Regions from separate parts of the Geobacillus sp. Sah69 genome, predicted to be linked through region 1. Evidence: riboswitches for the same ligand, from Rfam matches in the RefSeq annotation. Region 1 holds a riboswitch; the other holds the start of a gene.
The links. Region 1 has a riboswitch for FMN ahead of AP057_RS00545 (ECF transporter S component). Riboswitches for the same ligand answer to the same signal wherever they lie in the genome.
Positions count from the first base shown of each region.

Region 2: it holds a riboswitch for FMN, as region 1 does, so the genes downstream of both, ribD (bifunctional diaminohydroxyphosphoribosylaminopyrimidine deaminase/5-amino-6-(5-phosphoribosylamino)uracil reductase RibD) here and AP057_RS00545 (ECF transporter S component) in region 1, are expected to answer to the same signal.

Region 1 covers NZ_LLKS01000006.1:1,794-10,219, reverse strand. Annotated here, with positions in the region: gene pdxS (pyridoxal 5'-phosphate synthase lyase subunit PdxS) at 1-342, opposite strand, end outside; gene AP057_RS00565 (transposase) at 557-1,360, opposite strand; gene AP057_RS00560 (bifunctional UDP-sugar hydrolase/5'-nucleotidase) at 1,440-3,062, shown strand; gene pepT (peptidase T) at 3,232-4,467, opposite strand; partial or broken gene AP057_RS00550 (pyridoxal-phosphate dependent enzyme) at 4,663-4,902, shown strand; FMN riboswitch at 4,985-5,117, shown strand; gene AP057_RS00545 (ECF transporter S component) at 5,274-5,858, shown strand; gene AP057_RS00540 (sulfite oxidase-like oxidoreductase) at 5,901-6,515, opposite strand; gene AP057_RS00535 (DUF6044 family protein) at 6,715-8,385, shown strand.
Region 2 covers NZ_LLKS01000069.1:93,480-101,905, reverse strand. Annotated here, with positions in the region: gene AP057_RS15120 (DUF309 domain-containing protein) at 1-307, shown strand, start outside; gene AP057_RS15115 (GNAT family N-acetyltransferase) at 359-709, opposite strand; gene ribE (6,7-dimethyl-8-ribityllumazine synthase) at 821-1,285, opposite strand; gene AP057_RS15105 (bifunctional 3,4-dihydroxy-2-butanone-4-phosphate synthase/GTP cyclohydrolase II) at 1,305-2,498, opposite strand; gene ribE (riboflavin synthase) at 2,521-3,165, opposite strand; gene ribD (bifunctional diaminohydroxyphosphoribosylaminopyrimidine deaminase/5-amino-6-(5-phosphoribosylamino)uracil reductase RibD) at 3,168-4,265, opposite strand; FMN riboswitch at 4,470-4,603, opposite strand; gene AP057_RS18085 (hypothetical protein) at 4,651-4,779, opposite strand; gene AP057_RS15090 (peptidylprolyl isomerase) at 4,766-5,206, opposite strand; gene AP057_RS15085 (hypothetical protein) at 5,410-5,727, shown strand; gene AP057_RS15080 (DUF1002 domain-containing protein) at 5,939-6,817, shown strand; gene lysA (diaminopimelate decarboxylase) at 6,887-8,206, opposite strand.

The DNA of each region.
Region 1 (8,426 bases):
GAACTCTTCATCAGCCGGCGTCAATACTTCACTTTCGTCAATATAGTCGACGCCGAGCGCCTCAAGGACGCGCGCTTCCACATAGTGCCCGATGCGCACTTTTGCCATGACTGGGATTGATACAGCGTTCATCACTTCTTCAATGATCGTCGGATCAGCCATGCGCGCGACACCGCCAGCGGCGCGAATGTCTGCCGGGACGCGCTCGAGCGCCATGACTGCGACAGCCCCTGCCGCCTCAGCAATCTTCGCTTGCTCCGCATTGACGACGTCCATAATGACGCCGCCTTTTTGCATTTCCGCCATGCCGCGTTTGACGCGGTCTGTACCTGTCAATGCCAACGTTGATTCCCCCTGTTCCTATCCTTATGCTTTGCTATATACGCAAAAGGATGATTCCACCGTTTCATTTTACCTCAATTTTTACAAAAATCACAATGGAAAAAAGGGGCTGACCCAAAAGTCCGCCAAAAAGCGGACTTTTGGAGTCAGCCCTCTCTGGTTTTTGTATATTTTACCAAACGGAACAAAATTCCGACTCTGTTCTCCCCCTCATTTACGCCACCAAGGACAATTGCTTGTCCCTAGCGGCTTTTTTGAGAAGATTGTGGGCAGCACAAACCAGCCCCCATTCGATGGAAACTTTTTGGAGGCCTCGCAGGACAAAGCGACGAAACCCGCGATTTTGTTTGATTTGCCCAAATACACTCTCAATGTCGGTTTGGCGTTGGCGGTATCGGGCTTGCCCTTCTTCACTCTCCAACCGTTCGCGGGCTTTCTGTTTTTGTTCATGATAGACGGGGTTCCATTGCGTGGTTCGTCCATACTTGGAAGTCGTGCAGGCCGAACGGAACGGACATCCTTCGCATTCATGGCATTGGTAGTGTCGGGTGACCGAGGTGTATCCTGATTCCGTGGTCTGTTTCGAAGTTCCGGTGCGAACCAGCTTTTTCCCATTGGCGCAAATCCAAACGTCTTCTTCTTCCACATAGGTCCAATTCTGCTGATGATGCGGATTTTTCTTGACCTTGCGCGTGTTCTCCTTCTCATACGTATGGTACTTGATCAAGGCCGATATGTGCTTCTCTTCCAGCTTCACGTAGTTCTCTTCCGAGCCATAAGCCGCGTCAGCGATCAAACGTTCGGGTTCCACGCCGTACTTCTCTCGAACGGTCTCCAAATGCGGGAGAAGACAACGAGTGTCGCCCGGCCTCTGATGAAGGGAATACCCCAAAATAAATTGGCCGGAAGAACCCACCTGTACGTTATAGGCCGGCTTGTTTTTTGTGTTAGAACGGATTTTGTTTCTGTTGTTCTCAACAGTCAGTTGTGAATTTACAAAATATTTACGAGAAATCATCCTTTCTGCTCTATCATTGTATGGACTCGCAAGGATATAATGGGAGTGAACGAGAAGGCGAGAGAAAGGGGAACCGGGAATGAAGAATTCCAAACGATGGGGAAGACGGGTGCTATCCGCATTGGCCGCTGCAGCGGTGCTGGCCGCCACTCCAGTCGGGGCGGCAGGGAACGGGAAAAGCAAGGGGAAGCCGCCTGCTTCCTCGCACCGTTATATTGAGGTGCAGCTGTTAGGCATTAACGATTTCCACGGCCAACTCAATGTGACAAGAAAAGTCGGCGGGCGGGAAGTCGGACGGGCTGATTATTTGGCTGCCTATTTGAAACAGCGGGAGGCGGAAAACAAAAACACGCTGCTCGTCCATGCCGGCGATGCGGTTGGCGCCAGCCCCCCGGTATCAGCGCTGCTGCAAGATGAACCGACGATCGAAGTGCTCAATAAGCTCGGCTTTGACGTCGGCACCCTTGGCAACCATGAGTTTGATGAAGGAGTAGCGGAAATGCTCCGCTTGATCCATGGCGGCTACCACCCGGCGACCGGTGACTTTGCCGGAGCGGATTTTCCGTACGTGAGCGCCAACGTCGTTGATGCGCAAACGGGAAAGCCGATTCTCCCGCCATATGTGATTAAGCGGGTCAACGGCATGCCGATCGGATTGATCGGCGTCACGCTCACGGAAACACCAACGATTGTGACGCCAAGCGGCGTCGCGGGAGTCAAGTTCATCGATGAAGCAACAGCGATTAACAAAGCGGTCCGGGAACTGAAGAAAAAAGGGGTGCAAACGATCGTCGTTCTCGCCCATAACCCCGGCGTATCCAATCCGGATGGGACAAACGCCAGCGGGGAAATTGTCGATATCGCCAAAAATGTCGATGATGAAGTCGATGTGATTTTCGCCGGTCATAACCATGCCTATTTAAATGCGGTTGTGGACGGCAAGCTGCTCGTTCAGTCGTATTCGTACGGCACGGCGTTTTCGGATGTCGATTTAAAAATCGACCCGCGCACGAAAGACGTCGTCGCCAAAAAAGCAGAGATCGTGACGACCTATCATGACGGCATCACTCCGGACCCGGAAATTCGGACGCTCATTGAAAAATATGAAGCGAAAGTGGCGCCGCTTGTCAATCAAGTCGTTGGCACGGCAGCTGAAATGATCACCGATGAACAAAATGAAAGCGGCGAGTCCGCCTTGGGCGATTTGATCGCCGATGCCCAGCGGGCGGCGATGAAAACCGATTTCGCCTTTATGAACCCGGGCGGCATTCGCGCCGATATTGAACAAGGCGAAGTGACGTGGGGCGAGCTGTACAACGTTCAGCCGTTCAACAACCAGCTTGTGAAAATGACGCTCACCGGCGCGCAAATCCGCCAGCTTTTGAATCAACAATGGCAGCCAACCCAAACGCGCATGCTGCAAATTTCCGGCCTCCGCTATACATGGAGCGCTAGCAGACCAGCTGGGGACAAGGTTGTTGACATTCAGCTTCCAGATGGCACCCCGCTTCATCCAGACGCTGAATATACAGTAACGGTCAACAGCTTCCTCGCCGACGGCGGTGATGGGTTCACAGTGTTGACGCAAGGGCAACACCGCGAGGTCGGCCCGGTCGATTTGGATGCCCTTGTCTCGTATATTCGCGGTCTTGAGCAGCCGTTCTCGGCACGAATTGAGGGGCGGATCAACCGTCTTCCGTAACAGGTGTTGACCGAGGAAAAAGGATGGAAGGGCGAACGGTCGCTTATCTAATGAAAAAGGTGTCCCCAAAAGACTCGGGACACCTTTTCTTTACTCCTAACGGGCGGGCTTGCAGCCGCTTGTGCTTGGACGATCGAAAAAAGATCGTTCAAGAAAGGTTTTCCGTAGATCAAGATGCTTTTTGCTCGAACAGCTTGATGATCTCCACGATTACTTCGGCCGATTTCACCATTGTATCGGCGGAAATGTATTCGTAGCGGCCGTGGAAGTTTTCGCCGCCGGCAAAAAGGTTCGGCGTCGGCAGCCCCATGTAGGAGAGCTGCGACCCGTCTGTACCGCCGCGGATCGGTTTCACTTTCGGTTCAATGCCCAAGTTCGTCATCGCTTCGTGGGCGATGTCCACAATGTGGCGCACCGGCTCGATTTTTTCGCGCATGTTGTAATATTGGTCGTTGATTTCGAGCGTGATTCGGTCGTTTCCATATTTTTGCGCAAGCGAAGCCGCGATCTCGTTCATTTTCGCTTTGCGAGCCTCAAACTGTTCGCGGTCAAAGTCGCGGATGATGTAATGAAGCTTCGTCTCCTCTACACTCCCTTGGAATGAAAGCAAATGGTAAAACCCTTCGTATCCTTCGGTATGTTCCGGCGCCTCATCGGCTGGCAGTTGCTGCTCGAACTCCATGGCGATTTTGATTGAGTTGATCATTTTTCCTTTTGCCGTGCCTGGGTGGACGTTTTTTCCTTTGATCGTCATTTTTGCTTCCGCGGCGTTAAAGCTTTCGTATTCCAATTCGCCAAGCGGCCCGCCGTCGACCGTATAGGCAAATTGGGCGCCGAATTTGGCAACGTCAAATTTGTGCGGTCCGCGGCCGATTTCCTCATCCGGGGTAAAGGCGACGCGCACTTTGCCGTGCTTGATCTCCGGGTGTTGGATGAGATAGTTCATCGCGGTCATAATTTCGGCGATTCCGGCTTTATCATCGGCGCCAAGCAGCGTCGTCCCATCGGTTGTAATCAGTGTATGCCCTTTGTAGCCGGCGAGCTCCGGGAAATCGTTTGGCGACAAGATGATGCCTTGTTCTTTGTTCAACACGATGTCGCCGCCGTCGTACTGTTCGATGATTTGCGGGTTGACGTTGGCTCCCGTAAACTCCGGAGCGGTGTCCATATGAGCCAAAAAGCCGATCACGGGCACGTTTTTGTCCGTATTGGCCGGCAGCGTCGCCATGACGTAGCCGTTTTCGTCGACTGTGACGTCTTCCATGCCGATCGACTTCAGCTCTTCGACGAGCATTCTCGCCAGCTCCCATTGCCCTTGAGTCGACGGGCATGTGCTGCTTTCTGGATCGGACTGGGTATTCACTTTGGCGTAGCGGATGAAGCGTTCGATCAATTCTTGTTTCATTTGTTCATCTCCTTTTTATGTATGAGTGTTGGGTGAATGCGTGAATCGCTTCTCCAATGCAGCGGAGCGGTTCCGTGTTTATTTTATCATATGCGATCTCCAACAGGGAAAGAGGGAGCGCCATGCGGCGCACGAGTTTTCCGCGGCCGGCGAGGCGGTTGGGATTTCGAAAGCGAAGGAATTGGGCGTCAAACCATTGGCGATGAGGCGATTTTGGCCGAGAAGCGGACGGTGGCGGAACTCGAAGGGGCGTTCGTTTGCCCGGAAGGAGCGGCGGCGTTTGCGGCGGCCCGAAAATTGCGCGAGAGCGGCTGGATTCGCGACGGGGAGACGGTCGTCGTGCTCAACACGGGGACGGGATTGAAATACGCCGATTTGGTTCAAGTCGCCCCACCGGTGCTTGAACCGGGAGATTCGCTTTCGATGCGGGAATAATCAAGCTGTGAGCAAAAAACATAGACAAATTGAAAACAGTATTGTATGCTAAACTCATCAGAATAATTAAAAATGAAAAACGATTCATCTTCGGGGCAGGGTGAAATTCCCGACCGGCGGTGATGAGGCGCTTCGCCTCTCAGCCCGCGAGCCGCAAGGCAGGATCCGGTGCAAGTCCGGAGCCGACAGTATAGTCTGGATGGGAGAAGATGAAGGTTTGCCGGCGTTCGTTTTGGCGCATGCGAACGTCTAGTTGCGCACACCCTTTTTCTCCCTTAAGCCTTGTTCGGTTTAAGGGAGTTTTTGTTGGCGCTCGCAGCGGCAGCCTTCTTCTTGTGAGGATGAATCACGAGAAGGGGAGGAGAACAAGCATGAAACGCATTTCCATCCGCGCCTTTGTCAGCATCGGAGTGTTGGGCGCCATGGCGCATGTGCTGATGATGCTCAACTTTCCGCTGCCGCCGTTTCCGAACTTTTTGCTTGTTGACTTCAGCGACATCCCGGCGCTCATCGCCGCCTTGTTGTACGGCCCGCTCGCCGGCGTGGCGGTCGAACTATTGAAAAACGTGCTGAACTACGTGTTCGTCGGCAGTGCGACCGGCGTTCCGGTCGGCCAGATCGCCAACTTCACTGCCGGGGTGGCGTTCCTTTTGCCGGTTTCCTATATTTATCGGAAAGCCGCATCGAAAAAAGGCTTGCTGCTGGGGTTGGCGGCGGGAACAGTGACGATGGCGCTCGTCATGAGCGTGCTCAACTACTACGTCTTTCTGCCGGCGTATACGCTTTTCCTCGGCGCTCCGCAGATGAGCGCACCGGAAGCGAAGGCGTTGGTGGTATCGGCGATTTTGCCGTTTAACGCCGTCAAAGGAGCGATGGTGGCCATCGTATTTCAGCTTCTCTTTTGGCGTCTTCGTGCTTGGCTTGACAAACAGGCGGCATCTCGCCAAGCCGCTTGAGGAACAAAAAGCGAGGGTTTTTCCCTCGCTTTTTTGCGTTTGTCAAAAGCGAATCCGCGGCACCCACTCGGCAAACCGTTCTTCTTTAAACGGATTGGCGGTCATCGAATAGCCGCGCTCCTCCCAATAGCCCGGCTCATCTTCTTTCATAAAGCGGATGCCGGACACCCATTTCGCCCCTTTCCATAAATAAAATGTCGCCGGCGGGATGAACCGGAGCGGATAGCCGTGCTTCGGCGAGATGTCCTGCCAGTCGTGATGCTTGTCTTTCCATCGATAAACAAACAAGGCATCGTCGCCCATCAGCGCGTCAAGCGGCAAGTTTGCCGAATAGCCGAACCGGTCGCCGTTTAAGTAGCCGTAAATTTTCACATATTTCACGTCGGGATCGAGATCGACGAAGCGCAAAAACTCGCGGAAAGCGATGCCTTCAAACGTCGTATCAAATTTCGACCACGTCGTCACGCAGTGCATATCCACGGTCGAAATCGTCTTCGGCAGCCGCATCACTTCCTGATACGACAGCGTCACTTCCTCTTTCACATTGCCGAACAATCGGAAATTCCACGCCGCTTCATCGAATTCGTACACATCGCCTTCATGCAAAATCGGCCATTTTTCCGTTTCGAATTGGCCGGGAGGGAGTTGTTTCGGCATGGTGTGCTCCCCTTTCTATGTATTCGTTTACGTATACCATGATAAGGGGAAAATAAAGCGTGTGCAACTTGGCTATGGTTTTAATGCATCACAATATTGAGGACAGTCATGTAAGAATGGAATAATTTTCTTCTTATTGCACATCGTATTCAATAGGGATTTCATGGCCAAGAACAGCTATGGCGGGAGCGTGATGCCGATGGCCGAACAAAGAGAACGATGGCTTTTCCTTTTGGCACTTTGCCTCATCGCCCTTTACGTGTCCCCGCTCTTTCTCCTTGGCGAGAACGCCCATATTCGCGTCCACGATAATTTGGATTCCAATATCGCTTGGTATAAGGTGCTCTCCGAAAGCGGAAAAATCACCGGGCCGCTTGACGCGAACATTCCGCAAATTGCTAACGGCCAGTTGTCAAGAAACGCCCTCGGCTCGGAGCTGACCGGCATCGTCTGGCTGCACGCGTTATTTCCGACGATGACTGCGTATGCGCTCAGCCAAACGATCACAAGGGTCGTGGGGTTTTTGGGTATGTATTTGCTGTTAAAGACGCATTTTTTAACTGATCCACGCTGGATGGCCGTCCGCATCGGCGTGGCGCTCGCATTTGCGCTGACGCTGTTTTGGCCGTCGGGGATGTTAAGCACGCTCGGCATGCCGCTTGCGCTTTGGGCGTTTTTGAGCATCCGAAAAGGCGAGGGGAAGTGGAAGCATTACGCCGCGCTTACGCTTCTCCCGTTTTATTCCAATTTTGTGCTCGGGTTCTTTTTCTTTCTTGCCGCCATGGGTGTTCTCTGGCTCGCTGATGTGCTGCGCGGTAAGGGGTGGAACATCCGCTTTTTGACTTCCATCGCTTACATGACGCTGTTGTATTTGCTTGTCGAGTACCGGCTTGTCTACTCGTTTTTATGGGAAGACGAGCCGACAAGCCGGGATGAGTACTTCCATGCCCGCCTGACGTTTTGGCATTGCGTCCGCTTGACGTGGAAAAACTTTCTCCTCGGGCACCATCATGTCATGACCGAGCATACGTTTTTTATTTTGCCAAGCTGGTTGGTGGCGTTGCATCTCGTTTTCGTGAAAAAACGGTGGAAGCAAGAACGGTTATTTCTTTTCCTATTCGGACTGAATTTCGCCCTGTCGGCGTGGTATGCCTTTTGGTTTTATAAAGGGTGGCTGCCGCTTACGGAGCGGTTCCATTTTTTAGACACGTTTAACTTTGCCCGCTTTCATTTTTTGCGCCCGATGATCATTTATGTGCAGTTTGCGCTGGCGTTGAAAATCATGTGGCAATATAGCGAAAACGGGAGAAGGTGGGCGAAGCGGCTGCTAGCGGCTCAAGTGATCTTCGTGTTTTTGATTAACGAAGAAATCGTCTTCCGCTACGAGCCGACGGTGAAGCAATTTTACGCGGAAAAACAGTTCCAAGAAATCAAAGAATACATCGGGCTTCCCGTAGCCGATTACCGCGTCGTCAGCATCGGCATTCACCCCGCCATCGCGCAATACAACGGGTTTTATACGCTCGATACGTACAACAACTTTTATCCGCTGTCATATAAATACGAGTTCCGCAAAATCATTGAACGTGAACTGGAAAAAAGCAAAACGATCCGCACATATTTTGACGAATGGGGCGGGCGATGCTATATTTTTACAGCGGAACTTGGGAAACGGTACATGTTCACAAAACAGTCGAAAAAGCGGCTGAAGAACTTGCAGCTGAATACAGAACAGTTGAAAAAAATGGGCGGCCGCTATATTTTCTCGGCGGTTCCGATCGATAACGCGGCGGAAAATGGACTCGTGTTGGACCGTGTATTCACGTCCGATGAGTCGGCGTGGGCGATTTACTTGTACAAGGTGAAATAAAAACAGCGGCTCCCTTTTGAAAGGGGGAACCGCTGTTTTCT
Region 2 (8,426 bases), on a different contig from region 1:
GTTGCTTGAGGAGGCGCGCGGGATGATCCGCCGGCTCGGCCTTGACGAGAAGGAGTTGGCCGTGCTGCTTGAAGAGGCAGCCGAGCGGATTGCCCGCGGCGAACCGTATGAAAGCATTGAGCTGCCGATTCGCGACCGCTCCCTGTACGAACAGTGCCAAGCCGCCTGCGCCGAGCGGCAGCTTGTTTGGGGGCAGGCGAGCGATCTCACTGATATCGACCTTGTAGACAAACACCGGCGGCGCGACCGTTCGGACGTCATCGCCGCCCGCGAACAAAAAAAGCGGGCGAAAGCAGAAGGGACATAACCCCTCTGCCGCCCGCAACAGCGCGGCGTTGCGCCGATTTGTCTCGTTGGGCTAGCACGTTTGGCATTTATCGAAAAACGAGGCGGTCCACTCGTTCGCGCATAGCCGACGGTCGGGGTACGCCTCTTTCAACGCCTTGACCATCTGTTTTCCGATCCCTTGGTGGCGATGCGATGGATTGACGCTGATGTGCTGGATTTGCACAACATCAGGAGCGCACAACAGGACGCCGATAATGCCGACGATATCGTCCCCTTCCTTCCATAAAAACAGCTGCCAGTCGCTGTTCGTTTCATACTGTTTGATCGTCTGCTGGAGCCGTTTCAAATCTTTTTCCGTCGGCATAAACGACAACAGTCCCATGGCGATTTTCTCATAGTTTTTTCGATAACGGATCAACATAAAAATCCCTCATTATCGACAAACGCTTTTCCGAAAAGGAAAACACGTTGTCATTTTCTCTATACGTATTATAAACATTCTCACTGATATTGTGAACCATTTCATGCCTTTTTACACAAATGTCCGCAAAACGTTCGCCATCTCAATGGCCGAAACGGCCGCTTCCCAGCCTTTATTGCCCGCCTTTGTGCCGGCCCGTTCAATGGCTTGCTCGATCGTATCGGTCGTCAATACGCCGAAAATGACCGGGACGCCGCTTGAGAGCGCGGCGTGGGAGACGCCTTTGGCCGCCTCGCTGCACACGTAGTCAAAATGGCTCGTCGCCCCGCGGATGACGGCGCCGAGCGCAATGACGGCATCAAACTGCTTCGATTCCGCCATTTTTTTCACGAGGAGCGGAATTTCAAATGCGCCCGGCACCCAGGCGACCGTGATGTCATTGTCGCTGACGCCATGGCGCGTCAAACCGTCGATCGCCCCTGACAAAAGCTTGCCCGTAATGAATTCATTAAAACGAGAAACGACGATGCCGATTTTCAACCCGGTGCCGACTAAATTTCCCTCAAGAACCCGCATGTTTTTTCTCCTCCTGTTTTCAAAAATGAAGCATATGCCCTAGTTTTTCATATTTCGTGCGCAAGTATTTTTCATTTTCTTTTTTCGCTGGCATTTGAAGCGGCACCCGTTCGACAACTTCAAGCCCGTGCCCTTTCAAGCCGGCGATTTTGCGCGGATTGTTCGTGAGCAGACGCATTTTCGTGACGCCAAGGTCTTTTAAAATTTGCGCACCAATGCCGTAGTCGCGCAAATCGGCCGGGAAGCCGAGCTTTTCGTTCGCCTCGACCGTATCGTAGCCTTGCTCTTGCAGCTTATAGGCGCGCAGTTTGTTCATCAGGCCGATGCCGCGCCCCTCTTGACGCATGTAAAGCAGCACCCCACGCCCCTCGGCTTCGATTTGCCGCAGCGCCGCATGCAGCTGCGGACCGCAGTCGCACCGATACGAACCGAACACATCACCGGTTAAACACTCGGAGTGGACGCGCACAAGAATCGGTTCGTCGGGAATAATGTCTCCCTTGACGAGCGCCACATGCTCCTTGCCATCAAGCACGTTCGTGTAGCCGACGGCGCGAAACTCGCCGAACTCAGTCGGCAGCCAAATGTCGACCTCGCGCTTCACTAGTTTTTCCCGCTGGCTCCGATAGGCGATCAAATCTTTGATCGTGATCATTTTCAATCCGAATTGGTCGGCGATTTGCCGCAAATCCGGAACGCGCGCCATCGTTCCGTCCTCTTTCATGATTTCGCAAATGACGCCAGCCGGCTTCGCCCCGCAAAGGCGGGCCAAATCGACCGCCGCTTCCGTATGGCCGGCGCGCCGCAGGACGCCGCCTTGTTTGGCAATCAATGGAAAAATATGGCCAGGCCGTTTAAAATCGCTCGCTTTCACATTTGGATCGAGCAACGCCCGAATGGTCGCCGCCCGCTCGTAGGCGCTGATTCCGGTCGTCGTCGTCTTGTAGTCGATGCTGACGGTAAACGCCGTCCCATGAGCGTCGGTGTTATGCGCGACCATCGGCTCAAGCCCGAGCCGCGCCGCCAACTCTTCCGTAATCGGCACGCACACAAGCCCGCGGCCATGGGTGATCATAAAATTAACGACATCCGGCGTCGCTTTTTCAGCCAATGCGACAAAATCGCCCTCATTTTCCCGGTCTTCGTCGTCGCAGACGATGATCACTTCGCCGTTTTTCAGCGCGTCCAGTGCCGCTTCAATCGTGTCAAACATCTGAAGTTGCCCCCTATCCCGTTTATTTATAGCCATGCCGCTCCAAAAATTCGCTCGTCACTCCAGAAGGCAGCTCCTCTTTCGCGGCAAGAAAAGCAGCGACGTATTTGCCGATCATATCGCACTCGATATTGACGAGGTCGCCCGGCTGCTTTTCGCCTAAAATCGTCGCTTCACGCGTATGCGGAATGAGCGAAATGGTGAACGTGCGCTCGCTCAGACCGAAAATCGTCAAGCTCGTCCCATCGACGGCGACCGATCCTTTATAAATCATGTACGGGCGAAGCGGGGGAGGCGCTTCAATTTCATAGTAGACGGCGTTCGCCTTCGGCCATCGGCGGACGATGCGCCCGACGCCGTCCACATGACCGGTGACGAAATGGCCGCCAAACCGCCCGCCAGCCGCCATCGCCCGCTCTAAGTTCACTTTCGATCCCGGCTTCAATGTTTTGAGCGCCGTCGCCTTGACGGTCTCCGGCATGACATCGACGGTAAACCGCCGGTCAGTAAACGACGTGACGGTCAGGCAGACGCCGTTGACGGCGATGCTGTCGCCGAGGCGAACGTCTTCGAGCACCCGGCGGGCGCCAATCGCCATCACGATGGCGTCGCCCGTTTGCCTCATTTGTTCAACCGTGCCGACCTCTTCAATAATACCGGTAAACATCCTTACTCCCCCCTCTTTTTCACCGCAGCAACGACTTTTATATCCGGGCCGACCATCTCCAACTGCCGGATGTCAAGCTCCATCGCCTCTTCAAGGCGCGAGAAGCCGAGGCCGCCGACCGGCGTCGGCGCTTCGCGGCCGCCGATCAGCTTCGGGGCGATGTAGGCGACCACTTCATTGACCGCCCCTGCCCGGAGGAAACTGTCATGAACGCGCGAGCCGCCTTCCACAAACAGCGACGTAATGCGCTGCTCACCGAGCAGCCGGAGCACGTCGCGCACATGAATGTGCGCAGCCGCCATCGGGATGATGCGCACCCCGAGGCGCTCGTATGCCTCGGCCTTTTCCCAGCTGATGCCGCTCCCGGTGATGATCCACGTTTCCGCCTCCCGGTCGGTGACGACATGGGCGTCAAGCGGCGTATGCAAGTTTGTATCCAAAATGATGCGGAGCGGATTTTTCCGTTGCTCCCCGATGCGGACCGTCAACTTCGGATTGTCCGCCAACACGGTGTTGACGCCGACCAAAATGGCGTCATGCTGGGCGCGAAGGCGGTGCACATCTTGGCGCGCCGCCTCGGACGTAATCCATTTGCTTTCCCCGGTCGCCGTCGCAATTTTCCCATCGAGGCTGCACGCGTATTTTAACGTCACAAACGGCGTTTTTGCCGCGATATAGTGAAAAAACACCCGGTTGAGCTCATCCGCCTCTTCTTTCAGCAGCCCGACATCGACCTCAATGCCCGCCCGTCGCAGCTTGTCGATCCCTTTCCCGGCGACGAGCGGATTCGGGTCGGTTGTCGCGATGACGACGCGGCGGACGCCGGCTTGAATGAGCAAATCCACGCATGGAGGCGTTTTGCCGTAATGGCTGCACGGCTCAAGCGTCACGTACACCGTTGCCCCGCGCGCCTTCTCGCCGGCCATGCGGATCGCATGCACTTCCGCATGCGGCTCTCCCGCTTTTAAATGGGCGCCAAGCCCGACGACCGCTCCGCCATTGACCACAACAGCACCGACGACAGGATTGGGGGATGTTTGCCCGATTCCGGCTTTCGCGACATCGAGCGCAAGCCGCATATAATGTTCATCGCGATACACCACACTCCCCCCTTTTTTCTAAAAAAATAAACCCCCGGAACTTCCCCGGGGGTTCGTTGATGAGAGAATGAACCATGATGTGCAGCCAAACAAACAAGAACACTTGTTCGTTAACTATGTCATACCGACCGACACAAAGCGGCCGCCGCTACACCAAACCGGCGCCGGCCGTCCAGGCCGGCCGAAAACAACCGTGCGCACATCGCCATCCTTCTCCCATCCAGACTATACTGTCGGCTCCGGAATCACACCGGATCGTGCCGATACGGCTCGCGGGCTGAGAGGCATAGCGCCTCATCACCGCCGGTCGGGAATTTCACCCTGCCCCGAAGGAGGCTTCACTATATTGTTAGGTTTATTATACCACAAGAGCGGCCGGAAATCATCATTGTACGACCCAAAACCAGTACGCCGCTCCCCACAATAGGCTCATCCCCAGCAAAATGAAAAACAAAAGCCAATTGTTCCGGCTTGTCCGCTCCTCGTCTTCCGTCCGTTGCTTACGGTTCGTCAAATACTTTCACTTCTTTCATCACGTCGCCGTTTTTCATCGTCTTCACGACGTCCATGCCCGATGTCACTTGGCCAAAGACGGTGTGCACCCCATCCAAGTGCGGCTGCGGCTCGTGGACGATAAAGAACTGGCAGCTGCCGGTGTCGCGGCCGCGGTGCGCCATGGACATCGCGCCGATGACATGTCGGTGTGGATTGTTGTCCGTCTCGCACGGGATCGTATAGCCGGCATCGCCCGTTCCATTGCCGCGTGGACATCCTCCTTGGCTGACAAATCCAGGGATGACGCGGTGGAACGTCAACCCGTTATAAAAGCCTTCGTTTGCGAGCTTCTCAAAATTGGCCACCGTCACCGGCGCTTCGTTCGGGAATAGTTCAAATTCGATTTTCCCACCGTTTTCCATCAAAATATATCCTTTTTTCGCCATGGTACTTCAGCTCCTTTTTTACGCTTCAACCGCTTTTATCATATCATGATTCGAAAGGGAAAGAAAGCCAAAATGCCGCCTCGTCGAACTGCTCATTGTTTTTTTAATATAATATATTTATTATAATTATTTATATGGAATCGGAATGGGTACACTAGTGATGAATGATAGACGTAGCAAAACTGGCAAGGGGGCGTCCGACGGTGTTGTTGATGGCGGTGACGGTAATCGTCTTTTCTGTTTCGTTTCTCCTCATGCCAAAACGGCTTTCAGGCCTTGAAATGTATACAACTTCGCTGTTTGCGGTTTTCTTCGGCCTTTCAACGGATTTGTTTCTCGATGTCAAGTACCATTTATACGGGTATTTTGATGTTGGAGTCGACGGACTGGCCTATGTATTTATTGTTTTCATTTACGTCACCGTCAACCTCCTTGTTTTTAAACGGATACCCGATACATCATCCGATTTGGGTGCAGGCCGCCTATATCGGCGGATGGTCGCTCTTTTCCTTTTTGTATGAAATGGGGCGCTGAGGACAGAAATTTTTTACTACCACGGCTGAAAGCTTTCCTATTCAGCCGCCTTATATCCGCTTCTGTTTCTGATTTTGCTTTGGCATTTGTTGTTCGTGCGCCGCTTGGCGGCGAAGGCAAAGCGCCGTTCCGAATAGAAATTCACGCCAGCGTACGTTATAATGGTAGTGCATGGTTGGTAGATAGGAGGCGAGCAATGTGAAACGAACGATTGCTTCATCGCTGCTTTGGGCGATGCTGCTGGCGTTTCCGGCCATCGCAGCCGCCGATGCCGCGCCGGGTGATGTCATCGTCACGCTTGGTGAAAATTTGACCGCTGAACAAAAACAAAAAGTGCTGGAAGAAATGAAAGCGCCGGACGGAGCGCAGACAATCACGGTCTCGAACGCCGAGGAGCATAAATATTTGGATGGACTCATCCCGAAGGCACAAATCGGCACGCGCGCCATCTCATCGTCCATGATCACCATCGGTGAACCGGGCTCAGGGCTTCACGTTGAGACGCACAACATCACATGGGTGACGAAAGAGATGTATACAAACGCCTTGATCACCGCTGGGGTGAAAGATGCCGATATTTATATCACGGCTCCGTTTCCGGTTTCCGGCACCGCAGCGCTGACGGGGCTGATGAAGGCGTACGAAATTTCGTCCGACAAGGTGATTCCAGATGACGTAAAAAAGGTAGCCAACGAGGAAATGGTGCAAACGGCCAAGCTCGCTGATTCGATCGGCGCGGACAAAGCGGTCGCCTTGCTGGCGAAAATCAAAGAGGAAATCGCCAACAACCCGCCGCAAACGGACGCTGACTTGCGCGCCTTGATTGAAAAAATCGCCAATGATCTTGGCATCACATTAAGCGCCGATGAAATCAACGCTCTCGTCTCCCTTTTTCACAAAATGCAAAACGCCGACATCAATTGGGACCAAGTGAACGACCAGCTGAGCAAGGCGAAAGAGCAGCTGTCTGCGTTTTTGCAGTCAGAAGAAGGGAAAACATTCATCCAAAATTTGATCGACATCCTCAAAGAAATTTGGAATGCCATCAAATCGGCCTTTTCCGCCAACCAACAATGAGAGAAGGCGCCCTGCTGCATTAGGGCGCCTTCTCTTCTTGGCGGCGGCCGTTCTTTTCCAGGGCCGCCTTCATTGGTTGACTTTCGCCTTCAACGGCAAGTCATATTGGATCAAGTCTTCATACGTTTCCCGTTTGACGACGAGCTGGGCGTCGCCGTTTTCGACGAATACGACCGCCGGACGCGGCAGACGGTTGTAGTTGTTCGCCATCGAATAGCCATAAGCACCGGTGCAAAAGACGGCTAAATAATCGCCCGGTTTCGCTTCCGGAAGTGCGATGTCCCAAATGAGCATGTCGCCTGATTCACAACACTTCCCTGCAATGGACACAACTTCCATCCGATCGCCCAACACCCGGTTGGCCAGCACCGCTTCGTATTTCGCTCCATACAGCGCCGGGCGGATGTTGTCGCTCATGCCGCCGTCAACGGCGATATAGGTGCGGACGTTCGGCACCTCTTTTCGCGAGCCGATCGTATAAATCGTCGTTCCGGCATCCCCCACGAGCGAGCGGCCGGGCTCAATCCAAATTTCCGGCATCGGAAGTTGATGCACTTCCGCCTGTGTTTTCACCTCATCCACGATACAGTCGACATACGCTGACACCGGAATCGGGTCGTCTTCATCCGTATAGCGGATGCCAAAGCCGCCGCCAAGGTTGACGACCGCAGGAACGAACCCACACGTTTTGTGCCATTCGGCCAGCTTCGCAAACACTTTTCGTGCGGCGAGCACAAAGCCGGTCGTTTCAAAAATTTGCGATCCGATATGGCAATGGACGCCGAGCAGTTGAAACGCAGCCGACGCCATGACGCGCCGGAACGCTTCATCCGCTTGACCGTTATTCAAATCAAAGCCGAACTTCGAGTCTTCCTGTCCGGTTAAAATGTAATCGTGCGTATGCGCCTCAACCCCTGGCGTCACGCGAAGCAAAACCGGAACCGCTCGACCGGATGGCCCCACCAATTGTTCAATCAGCTCGAGCTCGTAAAAGTTGTCGGCCACGATGCAGCCGACCCCGTGTTCAAGCGCCATCGCCAGTTCATCCCAACTTTTGTTGTTGCCATGGAAATGGATGCGCTCCGGCGGGAACCCGCCGGCCAAAGCCGTATACAGCTCTCCGCCTGAGACGACATCGAGCGACAATTGTTCCTCAGCGGCCAGCTGCACCATGGCAACTGAAGAAAACGCCTTGCTGGCGTAGGCGACTTGCGCCTGCACGCCATGGCGGCGGAACGCTCCCTTAAACGCGCGCGCCCGCGCGCGGATCAAAGCAACGTCATAAATATAAAGCGGCGTTCCATACGTTTTCGCCAACTCGACCGTATCGACGCCGCCAATTTCCAAGTGCCCTTTTTCATTGACGCGGCTCGTCCCATGAAAAAACATTGAAATCCCTCATTCCTCATCAAAGTGGCGCAAACATGCATACCAAAAGCAAAAAAGACAGTTTCGCAACCGGCGCCTGCCTTGAAAAAAACAAAGCCGCAGAGCAATCAGCCCCGCCGCATGGCAGGCTGTCATACAGCCGCGTGCGCCCTCTGCATCGAGCGCCCGCCCTCCTTAGGCGGACGGACGACTTGCCAATGGCGCTTGCAAAGGTGCGAAA